Regions from separate parts of the Cedecea sp. genome, predicted to be linked through region 1. Evidence: predicted binding sites of a transcription regulator. Region 1 holds the regulator's gene; each other region holds the start of a gene.
The links. The regulator CRP, encoded in region 1, controls carbon source genes, mostly activating them, when cyclic AMP is high. The targets are predictions, from matches to a motif close to ATGTGANNNNNNTCACAT.

Region 1 (4,663 bases):
CGGCTGGCTAGGCGTGGTAATGCATTTTCGCGGCTGTAGCGGTGTGCCAAACCGTAAAGAGCGCATTTACCACTCCGGCGAAACCGAAGACGGCACCTTCTTCCTCGAATGGTTGAATCAGCGCTACGGCGAGGTCCCAACCGCCGCGGTTGGTTTCTCGCTGGGCGGAAATATGCTCGCCTGCCTGATGGCAAAACAGGGCGCGGCCTGCACGCTGAAAGCGGGAGTTATCGTCTCCGCACCGTTGATGCTCGAGCAATGTTGCTATCACATGGAACAAGGCTTTTCGCGCGTTTATCAGCACTACCTGCTGAACCTGCTGAAAAAAAATGCCGCCCGCAAGCTGAAGAGCTACCCGGGTTCACTGCCTATCGACCTGCGTAAACTTAAAAGCCTGCGCCGTATTCGCGAGTTCGACGACCTGATCACCTCAAAAATTCACGGCTTTGCCGACGCACTGGACTACTATCGCCAGTGCAGCGCCATGCCGCTCTTGCCGGACATTGCCTCGCCAACGCTGATTATTCACGCCAAAGACGATCCGTTTATGGACCACCACGTGATCCCGGACCGCGAAACGCTGCCGCCGAATATCCACTATCAGCTCACCACCTATGGCGGTCACGTTGGCTTCGTTGGCGGCACGCCGCTGCGCCCACAGATGTGGCTTGAGCAGCGCATTCCTGACTGGCTAACCCGCTTCCTGGACCACTGAAATGATCATTCCCTGGCAAGATCTCGCCCCTGAAACCCTCGACAGTTTGATTGAATCTTTTGTATTACGCGAAGGCACCGATTATGGTGAGCAGGAGCGCTCGCTGACGCAAAAAGTCGCCGACGTGAAGCGCCAGTTGCAAAGCGGCGAAGCCGTGCTGGTTTGGTCTGAACTCCATGAAACGGTAAATATTATGCCGCGCGGGCAGTTTCGTGGCTGACCGCTAACCGGCGGGGTGATCTATACTGGCTGAAAAGTATAACAACCAGAAACCAGACCTTTTTCCGATCCCTCATGGAGTTGTCACCTTATGTCAGCCAAACACCCGGTTATTGCGGTAACAGGTTCCAGCGGCGCCGGAACCACCACCACCAGCCTTGCCTTCCGCAAGATTTTCCAGCAGCTCAATCTGCGTGCCGCCGAGGTTGAAGGCGACAGCTTCCACCGCTATACCCGCCCGGAAATGGATATGGCCATCCGCAAGGCGCGTGATGCGGGCCGCCACATCAGCTATTTTGGGCCAGAAGCCAACGACTTCGGTTTACTGGAACAAACCTTTATCGAATACGGCCAGAGCGGCAAAGGTCAATCACGTAAATATCTGCATACCTACGATGAAGCCGTGCCGTGGAACCAGGTGCCGGGTACCTTTACGCCGTGGCAGCCGCTGCCGGAACCAACCGACGTGCTGTTTTATGAAGGCCTGCACGGCGGCGTTGTCACCCCGCAACATAACGTAGCAGACTGCGTGGATTTGCTGGTTGGCGTGGTGCCTATTGTTAACCTGGAATGGATTCAGAAGCTGGTTCGCGACACCGGCGAGCGCGGCCATTCGCGGGAAGCGGTGATGGACTCCGTCGTGCGTTCGATGGACGATTACATCAACTTCATTACGCCGCAGTTCTCACGCACCCATATTAACTTCCAGCGCGTCCCGACGGTGGATACCTCTAACCCGTTTGCCGCACGTGCCATTCCGTCGCTGGACGAAAGCTTCGTGGTTATCCATTTCCGCGGGCTGGACGATATCGACTTCCCTTATCTGCTGGCGATGCTGCAAGGATCGTTTATCTCCCACATCAACACTCTGGTGGTGCCTGGCGGGAAAATGGGGCTGGCGATGGAGCTGATTATGGGGCCGCTGGTGCAGCGACTGGCGGAAGGCAGGAAGATTGCCTGATTCGGCAGAGGCGGCGTGAATGCCGCCTTTTTGATCTTTATGCTTCGATCACTTCATAGCTGTGGGTAATGTTTGCCGCTTTCCCAAGCATCAGCGCTACCGAACAATACTTTTCAGCAGAAAGATCGACCGCGCGCGATACGGCGCTATCCTTCAGCTCTTTTCCGGTAACCACAAAGTGCAGATTAATATGGGTGAACAGGCGCGGCGCTTCTTCACGGCGCTCAGAGGTCAGCTTGACTTCACAATCCATCACGTCGTGGCGACCTTTTTGCAAAATCGACACCACGTCAATGGCGCTACAGCCGCCCGCCGCCATCAGCAGCATTTCCATTGGGCTTGGCGCTTTATCACCAGAATTACCGTCCATCAAGATCTGGTGGCCAGAAGCGGACTCCCCGAGGAAGGTCATGCCTTCCACCCATTTAACACGTGCCTGCATTTTGCCTACTCCTGTTGAGAAAATATTCTTTCAGATTACGCGTCTACGTCAAAACTGGCAACGTAAGGCGATCCAAGTCATGCTGAAACGAGACAAGACAAGACACTTACCAAAAGCTATGCTAAAACAATTCGGATGCTGCTGCGATACAGAGACGTTTATGCCGCAAGCAGAGGAAACGACTAATTACAGGCCGCAGGATTGACCTGCCCGCCAGTTCCCAGGGTATGGGAAAATTTCACGATTGCAACGCCAGACAAGAGGTTCCGAGTCTTGTCTTTGGTAGCCAGTTTATAACAGAGGATAACCGCGCATGGTGCTTGGCAAACCGCAAACAGACCCGACTCTCGAATGGTTCTTGTCTCATTGCCACATTCATAAGTATCCGTCGAAGAGCACGCTGATTCACCAGGGTGAAAAGGCGGAGACGCTGTATTACATCGTCAAAGGCTCCGTAGCTGTTCTGATTAAAGATGAAGAAGGCAAGGAGATGATCCTTTCTTATCTGAATCAGGGTGATTTCATTGGTGAATTAGGCTTGTTCGAAGAAGGTCAGGAGCGTAGCGCCTGGGTTCGTGCCAAGACAGCCTGTGAAGTAGCTGAAATTTCCTATAAAAAATTCCGTCAGCTGATTCAGGTCAACCCGGACATCCTGATGCGTCTGTCTTCCCAGATGGCACGCCGCCTGCAGGTTACCTCCGAGAAAGTCGGCAACCTCGCCTTCCTGGACGTGACCGGCCGCATCGCACAGACGCTGCTGAACCTGGCTAAACAGCCGGACGCCATGACCCACCCGGACGGGATGCAGATTAAAATCACCCGCCAGGAAATCGGTCAGATCGTGGGCTGCTCCCGCGAAACCGTTGGCCGTATTCTGAAAATGCTGGAAGACCAGAATCTCATTTCCGCACACGGTAAAACGATTGTCGTTTACGGCACGCGTTAATTAGCCCCATAAAGGCGTGTCGCTTCGGTAACACGCCTTTTTTGTCTCTACAATTCAGGCTATGTGGAAGAGATTAATTTATCACCCGGAAGTTAACTACGCGCTGCGGCAAACGCTGGTGCTGTGTCTACCCGTGGCTATCGGCCTGGTCCTCGACAGCCTGCAAAATGGCCTGCTTTTCTCGTTAGTGCCTGCCTGCTGCAACATTGCCGGGCTGGACACGCCGCATAAACGCTTCTTCAAACGTTTGATCATTGGCGGCGGCCTGTTCGCCGTCAGCAGCCTAATCATGCAGCTTCTGCTGCTTTATACCCACGTCCCGCTGCCTGCGATATTAATCGTTATGGCCCTGCTGCTCGGCGTCACGGCGGAAATAAGCTCACTGCATGCTCGCCTGCTGCCCGCGTCGCTGATTGCCGCAATCTTCACGCTCAGCATGGCTGGTAACATGCCTATCTGGAAACCGATGGTGCTCTATATCTCCGGCACCATCTGGTACGGCGCGTTCAACTGGTTCTGGTTCAGACTATGGCGTGAACAGCCGCTCAGAGAGTCGCTAAGCCTGCTGTACCGTCAGCTTGCGGACTACTGTGAGGCAAAATACAGCCTGCTGACCCAGCACACCGATCCGGAAAAAGCGCTGCCTCCCTTACTTGCCCGCCAGCAAAAAGCCGTCGACCTGATAACCATCTGCTACCAGCAGCTGCATATGCTGTCGGCTAACCAGCAAAACGGCTACAAGCGCCTGCTGCGCGCTTTCCAGGTCGCACTGGATTTGCAGGAACACATTTCGGTGAGCCTGCATCAGCCAGAAGAGGTTCAGAAGCTGGTCGAGCAAAGTCATGCGGAAGCCGTGATCCGCTGGAATGCCCAAACCATCGCCGCGCGCCTGCGGGTGCTGGCAGACGATATTCTCTATCACCGCTACCCGACGCGCTTTACCATGGACAAACAGATCGACGCCCTGGAAAAGATCGCCCGTCAGAACCCGGATAATCCGGTTGGTCAATTTTGTCACTACCATTTCAGCCGCATAGCCCGGGTGCTGAAAACCCAGCGTCCGCTGTACGTGAGGGATTTAATGGAAGACAGGGAACGCCGACTGCCTTTCTTCCCGGCGCTGAAAAACTACCTTTCTTTCAAATCATCGGCGCTGCGCAGCTCCGCACGCCTGGGCGTAATGCTGACGATTGCCAGCCTGCTTGGGTCTTTCTTACATCTGCCTAAACCGTACTGGATCCTGATGACGGTGATGTTCGTGACTCAAAACGGCTATGGCGCAACGCGGGTACGTATTGTGCACAGGGCGGCAGGCACCATGGCTGGGCTGTGTATCGCCGGTATTACCCTGCACTTCCACGTTCCGGACAGCTACACCCT
Region 2 (4,663 bases), on a different contig from region 1:
GCAACGTCCCCCGCGGCAGAGCCCAACGTCAGAATAATCAGCACTTCAAAGAGCGACATTTGTCGCACACCCCGCCGGCCGGTCACCTTCAGAAACAGAAAGACAAGCACAAAGGTAAAAAGGCTACGGAGGACAACCTCCCACAAAAAATCGGGGGGGACTTCATCAAACGCCATACGCTGCAGGTCAAAAGCCTTCATTTTTCCACCATAACAGGGAGTTACTGTAATTAAGCATAGCCTGTTATGCTAGCGTCGCCTGCGCCGGGTGGATAATGGCGTCCTCCCGGTAAAACCCGTATCATTGCGCGTTTTGCGTACCACTAAAGTGAACCCCATGACTCAGACATTTATCCCTGGCAAAGATGCCGCCCTGGAAGACTCCATCGCTCGCTTCCAGAAAAAGCTGACCGACCTCGGTTTCAATATCGAAGAAGCCTCCTGGCTTAACCCGGTACCGAACGTTTGGTCAGTGCATATTCGCGACAAAGACAGCGCTCTGTGCTTCACCAACGGCAAAGGCGCAACCAAAAAAGCCGCGCTGGCATCCGCGCTGGGTGAATATTTTGAACGTCTGTCGACTAACTATTTCTTCGCTGACTTTTGGCTGGGTGATACCATCGCTAATGGCCCGTTTGTTCATTACCCAAATGAGAAGTGGTTCTCTCTGCCGGAAGATGAACAACTGCCAGAAGGTATCCTCGACGACCGTCTGCGCGCGTTCTACGATCCAGAAAATGAATTAAGCGCAGGCATGCTGATCGACCTCCAGTCCGGAAACGAAGAGCGTGGTATTTGCGCCCTGCCGTTTACCCGCCAGTCAGATCTGCAGACCGTTTATATTCCAATGAACATCGTCGGTAACCTGTATGTTTCCAACGGCATGTCTGCAGGTAATACCGCTAACGAAGCCCGCGTTCAGGGGCTTTCAGAAGTCTTTGAGCGTCACATCAAAAACCGCATTATCGCCGAAAGCATTAGCCTGCCTGAGATCCCGCAAGAGGTGCTGGCACGTTATCCTGGCGTGGTGGAGTCCATTAAAACGCTTGAAGCAGAAGGTTTCCCAATTTTCGCTTATGACGGCTCCCTGGGCGGCAAATATCCGGTTATCTGCGTGGTGCTGTTTAACCCGGCAAACGGGACCTGTTTTGCGTCGTTTGGCGCACACCCTGATTTTGGCGTGGCGCTGGAGCGTACCGTTACCGAACTGCTGCAGGGACGTGGCCTGAAAGATCTGGACGTATTTACCCCGCCAACCTTCGATGACGAAGAGGTGGCTGAACACGCTAACCTGGAAACTCACTTCATCGATTCCAGCGGCCTGATCTCCTGGGATATGTTCAAGCAAGATGCGGATTACCCGTTTGCCGACTGGAGCTTCGCCGGTACAACAGAAGAAGAGTTCGCGACATTAATGGCTATCTTCCAGTCTGAAGATAAAGAAGTGTATATCGCCGACTACGAGCATCTGGATGTTTACGCCTGCCGTATTATCGTGCCTGGCATGTCTGACATTTACCCTGCTGACGACCTGCTGCTGGCCAACAACAGCATGGGTAGCCATCTGCGTGAAACTATCCTGGCGCTGCCGGACAGCGAATGGGAACAGCAGGACTACCTTGACCTGATTTCTCAACTTGACGACGAAGGGCACGACGATTTCACCCGCGTACGTGAGCTGCTGGGCCTGGCAACCGGCAAAGACAACGGCTGGTATACGCTGCGCATTGGTGAACTGAAAGCCATGCTGGCGCTTGCCGGTGGTGACCTGGAGCAAGCGCTTATCTGGACCGAATGGACCATGGAGTTTAACGCTTCAATCTTTAGCCCGGAACGCGCCAACTACTACCGTTGCCTGCAAACCCTACTGCTACTGTCACAGGAAGAAGAGCGCCAACCGCTGCAATACCTGAATGCTTTTGTACGTATGTATGGCGCGGACGCGGTGGATGCGGCCAGCGCAGCAATGAGCGGAGAAGCCGCGTTTTATGGTCTGCAGCCCGTAGATAAAGAGCTGAAAGCCTTCCCGGCGCATCAGGCTTTGTTGCAGGCTTACGAAAAATTACAGCGTGCCAAAGCCAAATATTGGCAGGTAAAGTAATTTACTGACAACTTACAGGTGCGCACTGCACCGGGCCTAAGCTATATTGTGGGGCGCTTTTGCGCCCCATTTTATTATTGCAACAATAATATTTTACTATGTAATCTTTTGGTTAACTTAGGGTAAATAGTTATTTATCGATAGCGGAAATAATGTTATCAAAATATAAAAATACCCCATTGTAATTAACCATTTTTGTGCGAGGAACGGGCTAAATTCAATTTTACTTATAAATATTAAAATTTATTTTTTCATTGATAATCAATCAGTTATGCTGAAAAAAAGATAAAGACCTGCTTTTTCAGTGCCTATTAGCTTGGCGAGATATGATCCACATCAATTTTTACTCTATAATGCTTTGTTAGTATCTCCTCGCCGAATTAAATAAGAGAGAGTTAGTGTGAAAGCTGACAACCCTTTTGATCTAGTACTCCCACCAGCGATGGCAAAAATTGCCGAAGACGCTGGCGTCTATAAAGCGACCAAGCAACCGCTAACGACCTTTTACTTAGCGATTACCGCAGGCGTCTTCATTTCGATTGCCTTCGTGTTCTACATCACCGCCACAACGGGCACATCCACTCTCCCCTTCGGGATTGCCAAACTGATTGGCGGCACCTGCTTCTCACTGGGTTTAATTCTTTGCGTTATCTGCGGTGCAGACCTCTTTACCTCCACCGTGTTGATAGTCGTAGCCAAAGCAAGCGGCCGTATCACCTGGTGCCAGTTACTGCGTAACTGGGCTAATGTCTACATTGGTAACCTGGTGGGTGCCCTGCTCTTTGTACTTCTTATCTGGCTGTCCGGCATGTATATGACAGCCAACGGTGCCTGGGGCCTGAACGTCCTGCAGACCGCCGACCATAAAATGCATCATACGTTTGTTGAGGCCGTCTGCCTCGGCATTCTGGCGAACCTGATGGTGTGCCTCGCCGTCTGGATGAGCTACTCCGGCCGCAGCCTGATGGACAAAATGTTTGCTATGATCCTTCCGGTTGCCATGTTTGTTGCCAGCGGCTTTGAGCACAGCATCGCAAACATGTTCATGATCCCGATGGCCATCGTGGTTCGTGATTTTGCCAGCCCGGAATTCTGGACCGCCGTAGGGTCTTCTCCGGAAAGTTTCTCGCATCTGACCGTGCTGAACTTCATCACCGATAACCTGATTCCGGTAACTATCGGAAACATCATCGGCGGAGGTTTACTGGTTGGGTTGACATACTGGGTAATTTATCTGCGCGGTGGCGATAAACACTAAGTTTAGCCAACACGTAGGTTTAAGAACTCCACATTAGAAGGTAGGTGTTACATGTCCGAGCTTAATGAAAAGTTAGCCACAGCCTGGGAAGGTTTTGCTAAAGGCGACTGGCAGAATGAAGTCAACGTACGTGACTTTATTCAGAAAAACTACACCCCGTATGAGGGTGACGAGTCCTTCCTGGCAGGTGCTACCGACGCAACTACCAAACTGTGGGACAACGTGATGGAAGGCGTTAAACAGGAAAACCGCACTCACGCGCCTGTTGACTTCGATACCGACCTGGCTTCAACCATCACTTCTCATGATGCGGGCTACATCAACAAGTCCCTCGAAACTATCGTGGGTCTGCAAACCGATGCACCTCTGAAACGTGCCATTATTCCGTTCGGTGGCATCAAAATGGTTGAAGGTTCTTGCAAAGTATACGGTCGTGAACTCGACCCAATGCTGAAAAAAATCTTCACCGAATACCGTAAGACTCACAACCAGGGCGTGTTTGACGTTTACACCAAAGACATCCTGAACTGCCGTAAGTCCGGTGTTATCACCGGTCTGCCAGATGCCTATGGCCGTGGCCGTATCATCGGTGACTACCGTCGCGTTGCGCTGTACGGTATCGACTATCTGATGAAAGACAAATTCGCTCAGTTCAACTCACTGCAGACCAAACTGGAAAACGGTGAAGACCTGGAAGCGACTATCCGTCTGCGTGAAGAGATCTCCGAGCAGCACCGTGCGCTGGGTCAAATCAAAGAAATGGCGGCTAAATATGGCTGCGATATCTCTGGCCCTGCTACCAACGCACAGGAAGCTATTCAGTGGACTTACTTCGGCTACCTGGCTGCGGTTAAATCTCAGAACGGCGCGGCAATGTCCTTCGGACGCGTATCCACCTTCCTGGATGCCTATATCGAACGTGACCTGAAAGCGGGTAAAATCAACGAACTGCAGGCTCAGGAAATGATTGACCATCTGGTCATGAAACTGCGTATGGTTCGCTTCCTGCGTACCCCTGAATATGATGAGCTGTTCTCCGGTGACCCAATCTGGGCAACAGAATCTATCGGCGGTATGGGCGTTGATGGCCGTACGCTGGTCACCAAATCCAGCTTCCGCTTCCTGAACACCCTGTACACCATGGGGCCGTCTCCGGAGCCAAACATCACCATTCTGTGGTCTGAAAAACTGCCACTGAACTTCAAAAAATACGCGGCTAAAGTTTCCATCGATACCTCTTCTCTGCAGTACGAGAATGACGATCTGATGCGCCCTGACTTCAACAACGATGACTACGCTATTGCT
Region 3 (4,663 bases), on a different contig from region 1:
CGGTGACCACTGCAATCATCACCATGGCGCCGCTCCCGGACGTCCAGCCTGTCCATAACCAAAACAGACTGCCCAGCACGCAGGAAATCGTGGTACGCCAGAAGTTAATCATCGCGTGGTGGCCTTCGGCGGACTCCACCTTAACCACCGCTTCGCCATTCAACACCTCTTCCTCGACGGCGCTAACGCGACTGTTACAGATAAATCCGCGTTTCAACAGCAGATAGCGGGTTGAGGCAGAAACCCAGGAGCCAATGGTAATCGGCGTCGCCTTCTCCCCCATCACGGAAATCGCCCGACGCAGCACCTTCATACGCTTATATACGTCGTCCGCGGTTTGCACTTCGATTGCAAATAGCTGACGAAATTCAGGGGTGACGTATTCCGGCCGGGTGTTCTGAATGAGGAAGGTTTCACAGGCCTGAGTGATCAGCGTCAGCGAAAGTGTGTTAATCGCCTTCAGGCGGCGGTTGGCCTTCGACCAGCGGGCAGATTCCATATTCAAGTTAGCGCGCATGCCGTTGAGCGCGGTCACTTTACGCACCAGCCCGCTCCAGGCCTTATCCACCTCTTCTTTGTCACCGTGGGCGATGCAAAGCTGCATCAGGCGGTACTGATCCACCAGCAGGTTATCCAGCTCCCGATCTATCTCTTGCTTGATGGAGCGAGGCGAAAACAGCAGGTCAGCGACGATGGCACAGACAATACCGATGACGATTTCGCTGCAGCGCTCAACGGCAAACTGTGGCGTGGTCAGCGGAGCCACCTGGATAGTGACCACGATAATCAGCGCGGTGTAGCCAGCGAGCCCCCAGGCGTAAGAGTTTTCAACGCGAACAAGGGAAGAGATCCAGGTACAGAATCCGGCCCAGATACAGCATACCAGCAGCATGACCATCGGCGCTCGAATCAGGGTAATGATGATAACCAGTGCGGCAGCACAGCCGATAAAAGTGCCGATAATACGCAGCATTCCGCGGTAGCGAATCGCGCCGGAATAAGGCTCACCACCGGCGGCAAAAGCGGGCCCGGCGGCAACAATGGCGGCAGTGAGTACCGCCCAGCGCGGCGTTTCCAGCTCGAAGTGAAAACCGACAAAAACCGCCAGCACAATGGCGAAGGCAAGCTTTATCGCAAAACGAACGTGTAGCCTGGAGATGTTATACATAGCGGCCCGCTCAACCGAACTCGCGCAGGCGATGCATCAGCTTGATAAACGCCGAGTCATTTTCCGCTTTACGGTCTTTTTCACCGGTGACTACAACGGTCGCGGTAGTCCCGGCAGGATACAAATTCCCCATCTGTTCATCGAGGCGAATTCTAACCGGCACGCGCTGAGCAAGACGAACCCACTCGAGGTTAGAATCAACCGTCGCCATGCCTTTTGCATCGCTGGTACTGCTGGCGTTAGTCACCCCGGCAGAAATGCTGTCAACGCTGCCGCGCAGCACGCGGTTGCTGCCAAGCGGAGTAATCTGCACGCGATAGCCCGGGCGAATCCCCTCAAGCTTGGTCTCTTCCATGTAGGCAAGGATGTAGAATGAATTCTGTTTCACCAGCGCCACGGACGTCGCGCCACGATTAATAAACTCGCCGATATGCACGTTAAGGTTAGTCACCCAGCCGTCAGCCGGGGCACGAATAACCGTGCGCTGCAGATCGAGTTTGGCCAGGTCACGCGTCGCCTGCGCTTTATCCAGCTGGTGCAACACGGTTTGCAGCAGGTTGTTCGACTGGTCAATCTCTTCGCGCGACATCGCCTGAATACCAAGCGTATTACGCCTGCCGGCTTCACGGCGTTTCTCTGATGCCAGCGCCTGATAATAGGCCACATCGGCTTCGGCCTGTTCGAGCGCTTTTTGGTAGCGCGGCTGGTCGATGGTAAATAGCACCTGGTCTTTTTTCACCAGCTGGTTGTCATGAACGTCAACGGTGGTGATAAGCCCGGAAACATCCGGGGCTATCGCCACGACGTCAGCGGTAAAACGCGCGTCACGCGTCCACGGAGATTCCGTATAAAACACCCATGCACGGAAGATAGCGATGAAGGCCAGTAGCACCAGCAAAAGCGTGATAGCGGTACGGGTAATGTTTCTTGTTAGTATTTTCACATCAACCTCAAACGAACAAACGCGAAATCAGATAAAAAAGGCAGCAATAGAGCGCTGTATTGAATAATGCAGGGTGCCAGACAAAATCATAGATGCCGGTTGGGGTCAGCAGCCGACGCGCCAGCCAGAACGCAGCGAGCGACAGAATTAACTCGAAGAATATCGGCGGAAAGGAAAGACCGAATATCACGATTACCGGAAATAGACTCATTTTAACCTTGATAAGATAATGCAGGCGATACATAACTCGACGACAAACCGCGACGGAGAGGCCAGAAAAGGCGGGCGAGCGTGCGGTATGAATTATGTTAATAATAATATATTAACGTAACTGTTACCCTGTTATCTATAATATGTGATCTAAATCACTTTTCACTCAGAGTGAACAATGGAACGACTTAAACGTATGTCGGTGTTTGCCAAAGTGGTCGAACTGGGCTCCTACACCGCCGCCGCAAGGCAGCTACAAATGAGCGTCTCTTCCATCAGCCAGATCGTGTCGAAGCTGGAAGATGAGCTCCAGGTAAAACTGCTGAACCGCAGCACCCGCAGCATCGGGCTAACCGAAGCGGGCAAAATTTATTATCAGGGCTGCCGCAAAATGCTTCACGAAGCGCAGGAAGTCCACGAGCAGCTCTATGCCTTTAACAACACGCCGATAGGGACGCTGCGCATCGGTAGCTCTTCAACTATGGCACAGAATGTCCTCGCCGATATGACGACCGAGATGCTGAAAGAGTACCCGGGCCTGACCGTAAATCTGGTTACCGGTATTCCCTTTCCCGACCTGATTGCCGACGGCCTGGACCTGGTGATTCGCGTAGGTGCTCTGCAGGATTCCAGCCTGTTTTCACGCAAGCTGGGCTCGATGCCGATGGTGGTCTGCGCCGCGAAAAACTATCTTCAGATTCACGGTACGCCGGAGAAACCTGCCGATCTGGCTAACCATTCCTGGCTTGAATACAGCGTACGCCCGCACAATGAGTTTGAGCTCATCGCACCGGAAGGGATTTCGACCAAGGTGATCCCGCATGGTCGCTTTGTCACCAACGATCCGATGACGTTAAGCCGCTGGCTTAAGGCCGGTGCCGGAGTAGGGTTTGCGCCGCTGATGTGGGTGATCGACGAGATCAACAGCGGGGAGCTGGAGATCCTGTTCCCTCGCTATCAGTCCGACCCACGCCCGGTTTACGCACTGTATACCGAGAAAGACAAACTGCCGCTGAAGGTGGAGGTGTGCATTAACTATCTGACGGATTATTTCGTGCGGGTGACGCAGCTTTTTCAGGGCGTGCGGGCGAGAAATGAAAACAGCCGGGGTTAGAGCCCGGCTACCAGATGAACTTAAGCGGTACCGCCCACGGTCAGGTTATCGACCTTCAGGGTTGGCTGGCCGACGCCAACCGGCAGGCTCTGCCCTTCTTTACCGCAGACGCCAACGCCGTTATCCAGCGCCAGGTCGTTACCAACCATGGAGATCTGCTGCATGGTTTCAATACCGGAACCAATCAGCGTCGCCCCTTTCACCGCCTTCGTGACCTTCCCTTTTTCAATCAGGTAAGCTTCCGAAGTGGAGAACACAAACTTGCCGGAGGTGATATCGACCTGGCCGCCGCCGAAGTTTGGTGCGAAGATACCGTAGTCCACAGACTCGATAATCTCCTGCGGCGTGGATTTGCCCGCCAGCATGTAGGTGTTGGTCATGCGCGGCATCGGCAGGTGCGCGTAGGATTCACGGCGACCGTTACCGGTCGGCGCAACGCCCATCAGACGCGCGTTCAGCTTGTCCTGCATGTAGCCTTTAAGGATACCGTTTTCGATCAGCACGTTGTACTGCCCCGGCACGCCTTCGTCATCAATGGAAACGGAACCACGGCGATTAGGCATCGTGCCGTCATCCACCACGGTACACAGTTCTGAAGCCACCAGTTGGCCCATCTGGCCGCTAAAGACCGAAGTGCCACGGCGGTTAAAGTCGCCTTCCAGGCCGTGACCGACCGCTTCGTGCAGCAGGACGCCAGGCCAGCCTGCGCCCAGCACCACCGGCAGCATGCCGGCAGGAGCCGCAACGGCCGACAGGTTAACCATTGCCATACGCACAGCTTCTTTCGCCCAGGCATCAGCGCGAACTTCACCGTTCACGCTTTCCAGGAAATACTCATAGCCAAAACGACCGCCGCCTCCGCTGGCGCCGCGCTCGCGCTTGCCGTCTTCTTCAACCTGAACGCTAACAGACAGGCGAACCAGAGGGCGAACATCCGCCGCCAGCGTTCCGTCCGTAGCCGCCACCAGAATCAGCTCGTAAACGCCCGTCAGGCTGGCGCTCACTTCCTGAACGCGAGCATCCGCTGCGCGCGCGACGCTGTCCACGCGTCTCAGGATGTCGAGCTTCTCTTCACGCGTCATGCTGAGCAGCGGATCGGCGCTGGTATAAAGCGTGCTGTGCGGAACGTTGCCCAGCGTGCGGGCACGCCCATCGCCCTGTTCACGTACAATACTGCGAGCGGCATGAGCGCTTTGCTCCAGCGCCAGCAAGGTAATTTGATCCGCAT

Region 2: the regulator CRP is predicted to act here: its motif matches at 2,425-2,442, upstream of focA (formate transporter FocA).
Region 3: the regulator CRP is predicted to act here: its motif matches at 2,465-2,482, upstream of aaeR (HTH-type transcriptional activator AaeR).

Annotation. Positions count from the first base shown of each region.
Region 1 is NZ_DASYBS010000153.1:13,444-18,106, forward strand. It holds gene VGM55_RS24340 (hydrolase) at 1-715, shown strand, start outside; gene VGM55_RS24345 (YheU family protein) at 717-935, shown strand; gene VGM55_RS24350 (phosphoribulokinase) at 1,026-1,895, shown strand; gene VGM55_RS24355 (OsmC family protein) at 1,933-2,337, opposite strand; gene crp (cAMP-activated global transcriptional regulator CRP) at 2,651-3,283, shown strand; gene VGM55_RS24365 (YccS/YhfK family putative transporter) at 3,345-4,663, shown strand, end outside.
Region 2 is NZ_DASYBS010000009.1:54,989-59,651, reverse strand. It holds gene VGM55_RS01155 (DUF421 domain-containing protein) at 1-200, opposite strand, end outside; gene ycaO (30S ribosomal protein S12 methylthiotransferase accessory factor YcaO) at 337-2,100, shown strand; gene focA (formate transporter FocA) at 2,501-3,358, shown strand; gene pflB (formate C-acetyltransferase) at 3,410-4,663, shown strand, end outside.
Region 3 is NZ_DASYBS010000021.1:103,666-108,328, forward strand. It holds gene aaeB (p-hydroxybenzoic acid efflux pump subunit AaeB) at 1-1,168, opposite strand, end outside; gene aaeA (p-hydroxybenzoic acid efflux pump subunit AaeA) at 1,179-2,111, opposite strand; gene aaeX (p-hydroxybenzoic acid efflux pump operon protein AaeX) at 2,119-2,322, opposite strand; gene aaeR (HTH-type transcriptional activator AaeR) at 2,500-3,435, shown strand; gene tldD (metalloprotease TldD) at 3,456-4,663, opposite strand, start outside.